Regions from separate parts of the Pseudomonas canadensis genome, predicted to be linked through region 3. Evidence: riboswitches for the same ligand, from Rfam matches in the RefSeq annotation. Region 3 holds a riboswitch; each other region holds the start of a gene.

Region 1 (3,883 bases), 1.6 Mb from region 3:
ATGACTGCCATAACCATTACCGACGCCGCCCACGATTACCTGGCTGACCTGCTGTCCAAGCAGAACACCCCGGGTATCGGCATTCGCGTCTTTATCACCCAGCCCGGCACCCAATACGCCGAAACTTGCATCGCCTACTGCAAGCCTGGTGAAGAAAAACCTGAAGACACCGCCCTGGGGCTGAAAAGCTTCACTGCCTACATCGACGCCTTCAGCGAAGCCTTCCTCGACGACGCCGTGGTCGACTACGCCACCGACCGCATGGGCGGCCAGTTGACCATCAAAGCGCCAAACGCCAAGGTGCCCAACGTCAACGCCGACAGCCCGGTGAACGAGCGTATCAACTACTACCTGCAGACCGAAATCAACCCAGGCCTGGCCAGCCACGGCGGCCAGGTCAGCTTGATCGACGTGGTCGATGACGGCATTGCGGTGCTCAAGTTCGGTGGCGGCTGCCAAGGCTGCGGCCAAGCGGACGTGACCCTGCGCGAAGGCATCGAGCGCACCTTGCTGGAGCGAATTCCAGAACTCAAGGGCGTGCGTGACGTGACCGATCACACGCAGAAAGAAAACGCCTACTACTGAGTAAGGCGTTCACTGCGAAAAAAAAACGGCGCCCCGTGAGCGCCGTTTTTTTATTCTTTAAAATCAGTGGTTTGTGATAGCCATCTGTCAAAGAGGATTAACTTTTGAGCCGGGCTTGTCCACTCTCACATGGTTCACCATATTTATTCAGTTAAAACAGTGAGTTATGTTCTTAAGTTAATTTTGTTTGTTATGGGCGATAAAGGTGCGCATGGCCTGCCCGGTACAGCGATGACTCACTGAAACTGTCACTGGCCAGCACCCGGCCCACGACAATCAGCGCCGTGCGTCGAAAGCCCTTGGCCGCCACTTTCTCGGCAATGTCGCTCAGCGTTCCTATCGCCCAATCCTGATCCGGCCAGGTAGCCCGGTGCACCACGGCAATCGGGCAATCCGCGCCGTAGTGTGGCAGCAGTTCAGCGACGATCTTCTCCAGGTGATTGACCCCCAGGTGAATCGCCATGGTGGTGCCATGCCGCGTCAGGCTGTCGAAGTCCTCGCCGGCCGGCATGCTGGTCTTGTCGGCATAGCGGGTCAGGATCACGCTCTGGGCGATGTCAGGCAGGGTCAGCTCCGCCTCCAGCAAGGCTGCGCAGGCAGCCACGGCGGTGACGCCGGGGATGATCTGGAAGGGAATGCCCAACTCCCGTAGGTGGCGGATCTGTTCACCAATGGCGCCATACAGGCTTGGGTCGCCGGAATGGACGCGCGCCACATCCTGGCCCTTCTCGTGGGCGGCTTTGATCAGATCAATGATCTGCTCCAGGTGCAATTCGGCGCTGTTGGCCACAGTTTCCGCTTGATGACCTTCCAGTACCGCGGCCGGCACCAACGAGCCCGCATAAATAATCACCGGGCAACTTCGGATCAGCCGCTGGCCTTTGACGGTGATTAATTCCGGGTCGCCGGGGCCTGCGCCGATGAAGTAGACGGTCATGGGGAAATCCTGATGAAAAACGGGCGAGCATGAAGAATGCTCATGATCGGGAGGGGCGATTATCGGGTTTTCAGCCGGCGCACGCCAATGCAAAGGTGGCCTGGGCGGTTTTTTTGCTGGTGATCAACAGGCGGGCAGGGCCGCCGGCGAGGTGCTCGGCAAGGGCCAAGGCGGCACTTTCCGCGATGCCATAGCAGCCGGTGTGGGCGAAGGCGATCTCGGATTTGTGGCTCAGGCGATCTTCAAAGGTCGTCAGCTGCTCGGCGCTGAAACAGTGCAGCGGCAGGTTCAGCGTTTCGGCCAATGCGAGTATTCCCGGCTCGTCTTTTTTCAAATCAATACTGGCCAGCGCAGTAATCTTATCGCGCTCGATGCTGCCCTCGGCGAGGGCAGTATTAAACAGGCCCAGCAGGGTATGAACGTCACAACCCCGCTGGCACCCCAGGCCGACCACCAGGATCATGCCGAGTATTGATCATCACGGTTGCGGCGGAACAACCAGGCGCTGATCAGCCCCAAGGCCAGCCAGAAGGCGACATTGGTCAACTGTGAAGCGATCTTGAACTGCGCTTCCAGGGCCTCCGGGGCCAGCATCGAATGCACTTCCGGCTGTGGTGCGCCGATCACGTGCGGTACGGCGAGGATCGCTGCACCCAGTACTTTCAGCAGCCAGTTGCGACCAAACACGATCAAGGCGATGCCGGCAGCGGTAGACGCCGCAGTGCCGATCCACCAGGTCTGGCGCAGCGCCAGGTCGGCGGCGGCAGTGCCCGGCAGCTCAGGCGGCAGGCCCATCGTCGGTGCCAGCACGAAAGTTGCGTAACCGGCCAAACCCCACAGCAGCCCTTGGGCGGTGCGGGTTGGCGCACGCAGCGTGTAGAGACCGGCCAGCATCAGCGCAAAACCGACGGCGACCACCAGGTTGCCGCCCGTGGTGGACAGCACGCGCTGCCAGCCGTCTTCCGGCTCCCAAGCTTCGGCGTCATGGGTATGGGCGGCAGCACCTTCGGCGTGTTCGTGGGCCACTTCGGTAGCCGCCGGCGCTTTTTCAAAGGTTTCCGCCTGCAGAATCAGCGGGGCGACCCAAAAGCTTTGCAGCAGAGTCAGCAGCAGGGCGGCCGCCAGGCCGGTGAAACCTGCGGTTTGCGCGATACGCTTGATCATGTCGGCAGGTCTCAGTGGCACGGGAACGCGGCGCTGTGGCGGGTATCGTGGGCGGCGTTGTGTACGGCCTCGATGTGCGAGAAACCGGCGAAATACACCAGGCACGCGCCGAGGATCGACGCGCCGATGGCGGCGGTCAAGCGTTGGCTCAGGGTCGAGGTGCTGCTGGCGGAGTGCGAGGTGCTGCTGATGATCGACATGGCGCGTCCCTTTCAGGTGTCAGGGTGAAACGAGCGCATGAAAACCCCGCGAGCCGGGCACGCAGGGTTTAAACAGCGCCCGCCCACCGCGGGTTTGTTATCTGATTTTTTCGGGCCGGTCTCCGGGCTTGCGAGGGGCATTGCGCCTATTAAGCGTCGCCTTCCCATGCCTTGGAGGCACAGTGGATCTGACACTTCGCTCGCTTACCGTTGCGGGGGCAGCACCGGACTGGTCATATCGCTATGACGCACCGGTTTCCCGTTTCACCCTGTGAGGGGCACCCGAAACAAGATGTGTAGGAGAGCATGGGGGTGGGAGGGGAGTCAATTGGGTTGTTGGGGGCATATCCATTGTTTAGGTAACGGCGGCTTATGGTTCCGCTCTTACAGCGGGTCACTTTTGGAAAGGCCCAAAAGTAACCAAAAGGCCTTCGCCCCAACACTCGGCACCTCGCCTAGGCTCGGTGTGCCCTCACTCCGGCTTGAATCCGTGGGCCGCCGCGATGGGCCATCCTTGGCCCAGCGCGGCTAACCCGGCGTCCTGCCGGGTTACCCACGGATTCAAGCCTGCGTTCGGCCAGCGTGTTTAACGGGGCGCCTCAGATCAAGATCAAGAGCGACTCGCTTCGCATCGTAGATACGCGGTCCCTGTAGGAGCCGGCTTGCCGGCGAAAAACGTGATACCGCCGCGTTTTGTCTGATTCCCCGCGTCATCGTTGAAGACCATCGCCGGCAAGCCGGCTCCTACAGGACCGCGTTTGATTTTGCTTTTGCTTCACACCACTCAAGCCGGCTGTCAGGCCGCTGTGCTCTTGCTTTTGATTTTGATCTTAGGCGCCCCGTCAAACACGCTGGCCGGAATTCGGCAGGGATTTGGGGGGTAAACCGGCAGGGATGCCGGTTTAGCCGCCCCGCGCCATGGATGGCGCGTGGCGGCGGCCCCCCAAATCACTGTCGGATTACGGGCACACCGAGCGTGAGCGAGGTGCCGAGTGTT
Region 2 (3,883 bases), 290 kb from region 3:
CCGTCGCGGCCTGCACCTCACCGACGAAGTCGGGCATTTTATTCTCACCCGCGGTACGCGCAGCATGAGCGCGTTGTTCGACCTGCTCGAACAGCTCGATCAGGCTTCCTTGCAGGCCCAGCGCAAGCTGACGATTCCCTTCTTGAAAGAAACCTTGGGTTGGTAGCCAGCCAGCTGTTTTCACGGCTTTCGGCAAATTCCAGGCGCCAGAAAACCTGCGTTTGAGCCGGTTTGGCTACGCAAAAGGCAGATATAGGGTGTTAAGGGCTTAGATGTCATAGTCCAAACAAGAAGTCACATAGATCACGATTGAATTTGCAAATCGATGTGATAGAGGGCATAGTCTCGTCTTCTTTACATATCAGCCACGGTCGTGCCCATGCTAAATCGCTTCGCACCCCTCGTGCCCCTCGCACTCGTTACCCTGTTGTTTGGTTGCGCCTCCCACCCTCAACAGGTGGCAGAACAGCAAAAACCACAGGTTCAAAATCAGGCAAAATTCGTTGCTGCACAGTCTGCTTCTGTTTATGAAGAAGAGCTGGCAACGGAAAAAGAACTGGCCAATTTCTCCGGTAGCAAGCCTTACCAGCTCCCAGTTCTTGCCGACAGCATCCTCGAACGCGGCATGTCCCTGATCGGTACCCGTTACCGTTTCGGCGGCACCTCTGAAGCAGGTTTCGACTGCAGCGGTTTTATCGGCTACCTGTTTCGCGAAGAAGCGGGCATGAATCTGCCGCGCTCCACCCGCGAAATGATCAACGTGGATGCACCGTTGGTCGCGCGCAACAACCTCAAGCCGGGTGATCTGCTTTTCTTCAGTACAGCGGGTCGTGGTCGTGTAAGCCATGCCGGTATTTACCTGGGCGATAACCAGTTTATCCACTCCAGCAGCCGTCGCAGTGGCGGTGTCCGAGTCGACAACCTGGGTGATAGCTACTGGAGCAAAACTTTCATCGAAGCCAAGCGCGCACTCGCCATGGCCCCGACGACGGTTACCGCTAGCAAGTAAACTTAAAGTGATACTTGAAGTTTGACGTGTAAGCGCTAGAATCCCTGGACATTGTTGTAATCCGTTCGCGCGAGCTTTGCTTGCGCGTTCTGGTTTTCAGCGTTCGGCAGCGAAAGCCGCATCCAGACCAGGATTGTTCTGCCCATGTCGACCTCGGCCCGCCTGATCCTTATTCTTTGCGCCGCGCTGCTCAGCGCCTGCGCAAGTCGTCCACCGCCCGCGCCTGTAGCGGTTAAACCCAAGCCGGTGTTCAACTATTCCACCCAGAATTTCTCGCCTGCGGCTGAAGACGTACTCTTCCGCGCGCTGGGCCTGGTCGGCACGCCTTACCGTTGGGGCGGCAATACACCGGACTCCGGGTTTGATTGCAGCGGCCTGATCGGGTTTGTCTTCCGCGATGCTGCTGGCATCTCCCTGCCGCGTACCACCCGTGAACTGATCGTGATGCGCGCGCAGGATGTCAGCGAGCAAAATCTGCAGACTGGCGACTTGCTGTTCTTCGCCACAGGCGGCGGTTCACAGGTCAGTCACGCCGGCATCTACGTCGGTGAAGGCCGCTTTGTGCACGCGCCGCAAACCGGCGGTACGGTGAAGTTGGACACCTTGTCCAAGGCGTATTGGCAGAATGCCTACCTGAGCGCCAAGCGCGTATTACCGGGGAATCTGGCGCGGAATCCCTGAATTGGCAGAGATCCAAATGTGGGAGCGGGCTCGCTCGCGAATGCGGTCTGTCAGTTTGTTAATGTGCTGACTGACACACCGCATTCGCGAGCAAGCCCGCTCCCACATTGGTTTTGTGGTGGGTTTAATTGACGCTCCACCCCCAACCCACTAACCTTCGCCGCTTGTTCCAGGTGCTCTGTGACCCATGGGTCGACGGAGTGAAACAGGGAAGCCGGTGAGTGAGCGCACTTGTACACAGTGCTGCCGCGATTCCGGCGCTGCCCCCGCAACGGTAAATGAGTCAAGACGCTGCCTTTTGCCACTGTATCGCTCGCGATATGGGAAGGCGCAGCGTCGGTCTGCGTGTCTATAAGACGTGCGTCACTCATGAGCCCGGAGACCGGCCTGCAACATCCAACAGCATCACGGTGGGCGATGCTTGGCTGTCTGTTTTTTCTTTTTCCTGCCCGCCGTTTTTGTCCAGCCCCAACGGAGAGCTGCCATGACCGATTCCCCCGACCGCGACGAACGCCACCTGGCGCGCATGCTGCGCAAAAAAGCCGTGATCGATGAACGCATCGCCAATTCCCCGAACGAGTGCGGCCTGCTGCTGGTGTTGACCGGCAACGGCAAAGGCAAGAGCAGTTCCGCGTTCGGCATGCTGGCCCGGGCCATGGGCCACGGCATGCAGTGCGGCGTGGTGCAGTTCATCAAGGGGCGTAACAGCACCGGTGAAGAGTTGTTCTTCCGCCGCTTCCCGGAGCAAGTGCGTTTTCATGTCATGGGTGAAGGCTTCACCTGGGAAACCCAGGACCGCCAGCGCGATATCGCCGCTGCCGAAGCCGCCTGGGCGGTTTCCCGCGAGCTGCTGCAGGACCCTTCTATTGGTCTTGTCGTACTTGATGAGCTGAACATCGCCCTCAAGCACGGCTACCTCGACCTGGACCAGGTACTCAGCGACCTGCAAGCCCGCCCGCCGATGCAACACGTGGTGGTCACCGGCCGTGGCGCCAAGCCTGAGCTGATCGAAATGGGCGACACCGTCACCGAAATGGGCATGCTCAAGCACGCGTTCCAGGCCGGTATCAAGGCACAGAAGGGCGTCGAACTTTGAATCAGCCCCGTCATTGCCCGGCCGTCTTGATCGCCGCACCGGCGTCCGGCCAGGGCAAAACCACTGTCACCGCCGCGCTGGCCCGTTTGCACCGCAACCTGGGGCGCAAGGTGCGCGTGTTCAAATGTGGTCCGGATTTCCTTGACCCGATGATCCACGAACGCGCCAGCGGTGCGCCGGTGTATCAGTTGGACATGTGGATGGTGGGCGAGCAGGAAAGTCGCCGCTTGCTGTGGGAAGCGGCAGGGGAGGCGGACCTGATCCTGATCGAAGGCGTGATGGGCCTGTTTGACGGCACGCCGTCCAGCGCCGACCTGGCGCGACACTTCGGCGTGCCTGTCTTGGGCGTGATTGACGGCACCGCCATGGCCCAGACCTTTGGCGCGTTGGCCCTGGGCCTGGCGCGTTATCAGCCAGATTTGCCGTTCGCCGGCGTGCTGGCCAACCGCGTTGGCACCCTGCGCCATGCGCAATTGCTCGAAGGCAGCCTCACCGAAGGCCTGCGCTGGTACGGCGCGTTGTCTCGCGAGACCGGTATCGAACTGCCTAGCCGTCACTTGGGTCTGGTGCAGGCGAGCGAACTGAATGACCTCGATGTACGTCTCGATGCCGCCGCCCAAGCGCTGGGCAGCAGTTGCGAAGTCGCCTTGCCGCCGCCGGTCACTTTTGCCGCGCCTGAAGTGATCGACGCCGAGCCACTGCTTAATGGCGTGCGCATCGCCGTGGCCCGCGACGAAGCCTTCGCGTTCACCTATGGCGCCAGCCTTGACCTGTTGCGGGCAATGGGCGCCGAGCTGAAGTTTTTCTCGCCGATCCACGATCGGCAATTGCCTGACGCCGACAGCCTCTACCTGCCCGGTGGTTACCCGGAACTGCACCACCAGGCGCTGTCGGAAAATACCCCGATGCTCGACGCCATCCGCGCTCATCATGCCGCCGGTAAACCGCTGCTCGCCGAATGCGGCGGCATGCTCTACCTGCTGGACTCGCTGACCGATGTCGACGGCACTCGCGCCGAACTGGTGGGTTTGCTGCAAGGCGATGCGGTGATGCAGAAGAAACTCGCGGCCTTGGCGCTGCAAAATGTCGACTTGCCT
Region 3 (3,883 bases):
CGCCCCAGGCTCGCTGACCTGCGCCCGTTGATCGCACTGAGCCCCACAGTGCTGGAGGCACGGGCGGCGACGCCACGCGTCACCCCAGCCAGAGACTTGAAGGACCGACGCGGCTACGCCGAGGACTTTCTCGGCAGCTTCGGGGTGCCCTGGCCCACGGTTGAAGATACCTTGGCGGGGGATGCACAGAAGCGCCTGGACTACACGCACTTCTCGATCACGATGTCACGCGCCAAGCGGCTTGCGCTGTATGTGGGCGTCAACATCGATGGTGGTCAGCACGTCGACATCATTCGCAGCAACGACACCTGGGCGTATGACGGCCGCCTGCCCATCGATGCGCAGGTGGGCGAAGCGCTGTATGCCAGCAATGGCCTGGATCGCGGCCACCTGGTCCGCCGACAAGACCCCAACTGGGGCGACGAGGCGCAAACCGCCAACTTCGACACCTTCCATTTCACCAACTGCTCGCCGCAGATGAGCGGGTTCAACCAGAAGACCTGGCTGGAGCTTGAAGACTACATCCTCGATAACACCCAACGCTGGAAAGCCCGCGCCACAGTGTTTACCGGCCCGGTGTTCGCCGACGACGACCGCGTGTACCGAGGCGTGCAGATCCCCAAGGCGTTCTGGAAAGTGGTCGCCTACCTCAGCGACAACGGCAAGCCTAGCGCGAGTGCCTACATGATTGACCAGAGCCGCGAACTGGGCCAACTGGACCTGGTGTTCGGCCAACTCAGGACCTACCAGCGCAGCGTAATCCAGATAGAGCGCCTGACCGGCCTGCGCTTCGGCAACCTGGCCGACTACGACGGCTTCAGCAACGAAGAGCGCGCCACCGGCACGCGGATTGAAGCGCTGATACAGGGTCCTGAAGACATTCGACTCTGACCGACGCTTCACATATTGAACTGCGTCACACCCAACGCCAACCACGATGCGAAGCGAGCCGCTCTGGCTCTTGATCTTGATCTGGCTTTTGATCTCAGGCGCCCCGTCAAACACGCTGGCCGAACGCAGGCTTGAGTCCGTGGGTAACCCGGCAGGACGCCGGGTTAGCCGTCAGGCCGCCTTCGCAGGCAAGCCAGCTCCCACATTCTGGATCACGGGAGTAACAGTAAGATTGCAGCCGGCCGTCAAGCTGCCAGCGCCGTACCCCGCGTGGTGTAGATACCTGCGCCCTTTGGCCGCCCCCTCATTGCGCATTGATGTAATGAAACTGCGCCTGCGACTTCTCAACCGCCGCACGCACGTTTTCCTTCTGCGCATCGGTGCCCGAGTAGTAAATCTGCAGACCCTTCAAATCCTGCCCTTCGACGGCTTTGCCGATCACCGCAACGTCGACCGGCGTGCCAGCCCCCATGATTAAAAAGAACACATCGCCCAAGCGCTTGGTATTCAGCAATTCGCCCCTGAGGCTGGCAGCGTTTTGGTCGCCGGCCATGGAAATCGCCAGGGTGTCGCCGAACATACCGCTTTTGGGGATGCTCATCGTGTGCAAGCGAAGCTTGTCTGAGTCGGCCGGCATCGACTTGACATAGGCGGTGGTGGCCTCGTCGAGAATCTGCTGTTCGGATTTACCTTGCGTGGCACAACCGGCCAGGGTGGCGATAAGGACGAGCGCGACAAATGATTTCACGGTGTATTCCTTGTGATAAAGCGATCCATGGGCTGAGCATCATAGGAGCCTCGCCGCCAGAGAGCTACCGTTGAGTTCACGGCCTCCCGTTCAACCGCGTGATCGACTACCATACCGCGCCGGTTCCCGAACGGGACTAATAGGGAATCCGAAGCGCGGTACACCCGTGCCAATCGGAACTGCCCCCGCAACTGTAGGTGCTGAGCCTGCTCCCTGATGCCACTGGACCTTGTCCGGGAAGGCCGGAGCCTGGCGACGACGCATCAGTCAGGAGACCTGCCGGCCCAAGCTCAATTACTAACCGGCGGGGTGTCCGGGAAGGACATTCTTGCTGTCGCTCTCGCAGCGCTTAAGGGTGTATTTCCGAATGGCACGCACGGTTCACTCGGAGATTGCCCCATGCTGCCACGTGTTACCGCCCTGCTCGCTGGCCTGGGTTTCTGTGCCCTGGCCCAGGCCGCGCCCACTCACTATCCGTTGACCGTGGAAAACTGCGGCAGCCACCTCACCTTCCAGCAAGCGCCGGCCCGCAGCGTGACCATCGGCCAGGCCGCCACCGAAATGCTCTACGCCCTGGGCGTGGGCAATAAAGTGGTCGGCACCTCGCTGTGGTTCAACAGCGTACTGCCACAGTACAAAGCGCAGAACGACAGCATCGAGCGCCTGGCCAACAATGAGCCAAGCTTTGAGGCCGTGATCGCCAAACGCCCGCAACTGGTGGCTGCCGAGCTGGAATGGGTGGTCGGGCCGCAAGGCGTGGTTGGCACCCGCGAGCAATTTCATGAGCTGAAGATCCCCACCTACCTGTTGCCTTCGGACTGCGAAGGCAAGGACAACCTGGTCGGCGCCGACGGCACGCGGCTGGAGCCGTTCCGTATCGAAACCATTTATAAAAGCATCAGCCAACTCGCCGAGATCTTCGACGTGCAGGCACGCGGCCAACAGCTGAACGAAGAACTCAAGGCGCGCCTGGCCAAATCCGTCGCCACCGTGCAAAGCAAGGGCCTCAAGCAAGCCAGCGCCTTGGTGTGGTTCTCCAGTTCCGAGATGGCCAGCGACCCTTATGTGGCCGGCCACAAGGGTATTCCGCAATTTATGCTGGAAACCCTCGGCTTGCATAACGTCGTACAGTCCGACGAAGAGTGGCCCGCCGTCGGCTGGGAAACCCTCGCCAAGGCCAACCCGACCGTGCTGGTGATCGCGCGCATGGACCGCCGCCGCTACCCCGCCGACGACCATGAAAAGAAACTCGCCTTCCTGCGCAGCGATCCGGTGACCCGCAACATGGACGCGGTGAAAAACAACCGCATCATCATCCTCGACGCCCTTGCGCTGCAGGCCAGCATCCGCACGTTCGACGGCCTTGAACAACTGGCCACGGCCATCGACGGCTACGATCTGCACCCATGAATACCAGCGTGATCCACACCCTACTCGCCCTGGCCCTGCTATTAGCCGCCGTCCTCGCGGGCGTGGCCATCGGCGAAACCGCCATCTCGCCGCACGTGGTACTGCAGGTACTCGCGAACAAACTGTGGGCCGCCGGTTATGCGCTCGACCCCATCGACGAAGGCGTGGTGTGGAACTACCGCCTCACCCGCGCCCTGATCGCCGCGGCGTGTGGCGCCGGGCTGGCGACGTGTGGCGTGATCCTGCAATCGCTGCTGCGCAACCCGCTGGCCGATCCGTACCTGCTGGGCATCAGCGCCGGCGCCTCGACCGGCGCGGTGCTGGTGGCGTTGATCGGTGTGGGCGGCGGGTTGATTTCGTTGTCGGCGGGCGCGTTTGTCGGCGCCATGGCCGCGTTTGCGCTGGTGATCCTGCTCGCGCGCGCCAGCGGTTCGGCCAGCGGCACCGGCCAGATCATTCTGGCGGGCATTGCCGGGTCGCAGTTGTTCAATGCACTCACCGCGTTCCTGATCACCAAATCCGCCAGTTCCGAACAGGCGCGCGGCATCATGTTCTGGCTGCTCGGCAACCTCAGCGGCGTGCGCTGGCCTTCGGTGTGGCTGGCGGTGCCAGTGGCGATTGGCGGGTTGGCCGTGTGCCTGTGGCACCGTCGTGCGTTGGATGCGTTTACCTTTGGCAGCGACTCGGCGGCCTCCCTCGGCATTCCGGTGCGCCGGGTGCAGTTTGTATTGGTGGGCTGCGCGGCGCTGGTGACGGCGGTGATGGTGTCGATTGTCGGCTCCATCGGTTTTGTCGGATTGGTGATTCCCCACGCCGTGCGCCTGCTGCTCGGCA

Evidence for each region. A riboswitch is a leader RNA that binds a small molecule or an ion and turns the genes downstream of it on or off. The one in region 3 is predicted to bind cobalamin.
Region 1: another riboswitch for cobalamin. It lies ahead of RB216_RS12260 (CbtB domain-containing protein); the one in region 3 lies ahead of RB216_RS19570 (ABC transporter substrate-binding protein).
Region 2: another riboswitch for cobalamin. It lies ahead of cobO (cob(I)yrinic acid a,c-diamide adenosyltransferase); the one in region 3 lies ahead of RB216_RS19570 (ABC transporter substrate-binding protein).

The regions. Positions count from the first base shown of each region.
Region 1 is NZ_CP133298.1:2,668,704-2,672,586, forward strand. Features, by position in the region: gene nfuA (Fe-S biogenesis protein NfuA) at 1-585, shown strand; gene cobM (precorrin-4 C(11)-methyltransferase) at 776-1,522, opposite strand; gene RB216_RS12250 (cobalamin biosynthesis protein) at 1,593-1,985, opposite strand; gene RB216_RS12255 (CbtA family protein) at 1,982-2,686, opposite strand; gene RB216_RS12260 (CbtB domain-containing protein) at 2,698-2,886, opposite strand; cobalamin riboswitch at 2,983-3,187, opposite strand.
Region 2 is NZ_CP133298.1:4,528,372-4,532,254, reverse strand. Features, by position in the region: gene hda (DnaA regulatory inactivator Hda) at 1-166, shown strand, start outside; gene RB216_RS20935 (C40 family peptidase) at 380-1,009, shown strand; gene RB216_RS20930 (C40 family peptidase) at 1,154-1,690, shown strand; cobalamin riboswitch at 1,845-2,095, shown strand; gene cobO (cob(I)yrinic acid a,c-diamide adenosyltransferase) at 2,175-2,786, shown strand; gene RB216_RS20920 (cobyrinic acid a,c-diamide synthase CobB) at 2,783-3,883, shown strand, end outside.
Region 3 is NZ_CP133298.1:4,234,433-4,238,315, forward strand. Features, by position in the region: gene RB216_RS19560 (DNA/RNA non-specific endonuclease) at 1-891, shown strand, start outside; gene RB216_RS19565 (hypothetical protein) at 1,196-1,639, opposite strand; cobalamin riboswitch at 1,743-1,937, shown strand; gene RB216_RS19570 (ABC transporter substrate-binding protein) at 2,039-3,049, shown strand; gene RB216_RS19575 (FecCD family ABC transporter permease) at 3,058-3,883, shown strand, end outside.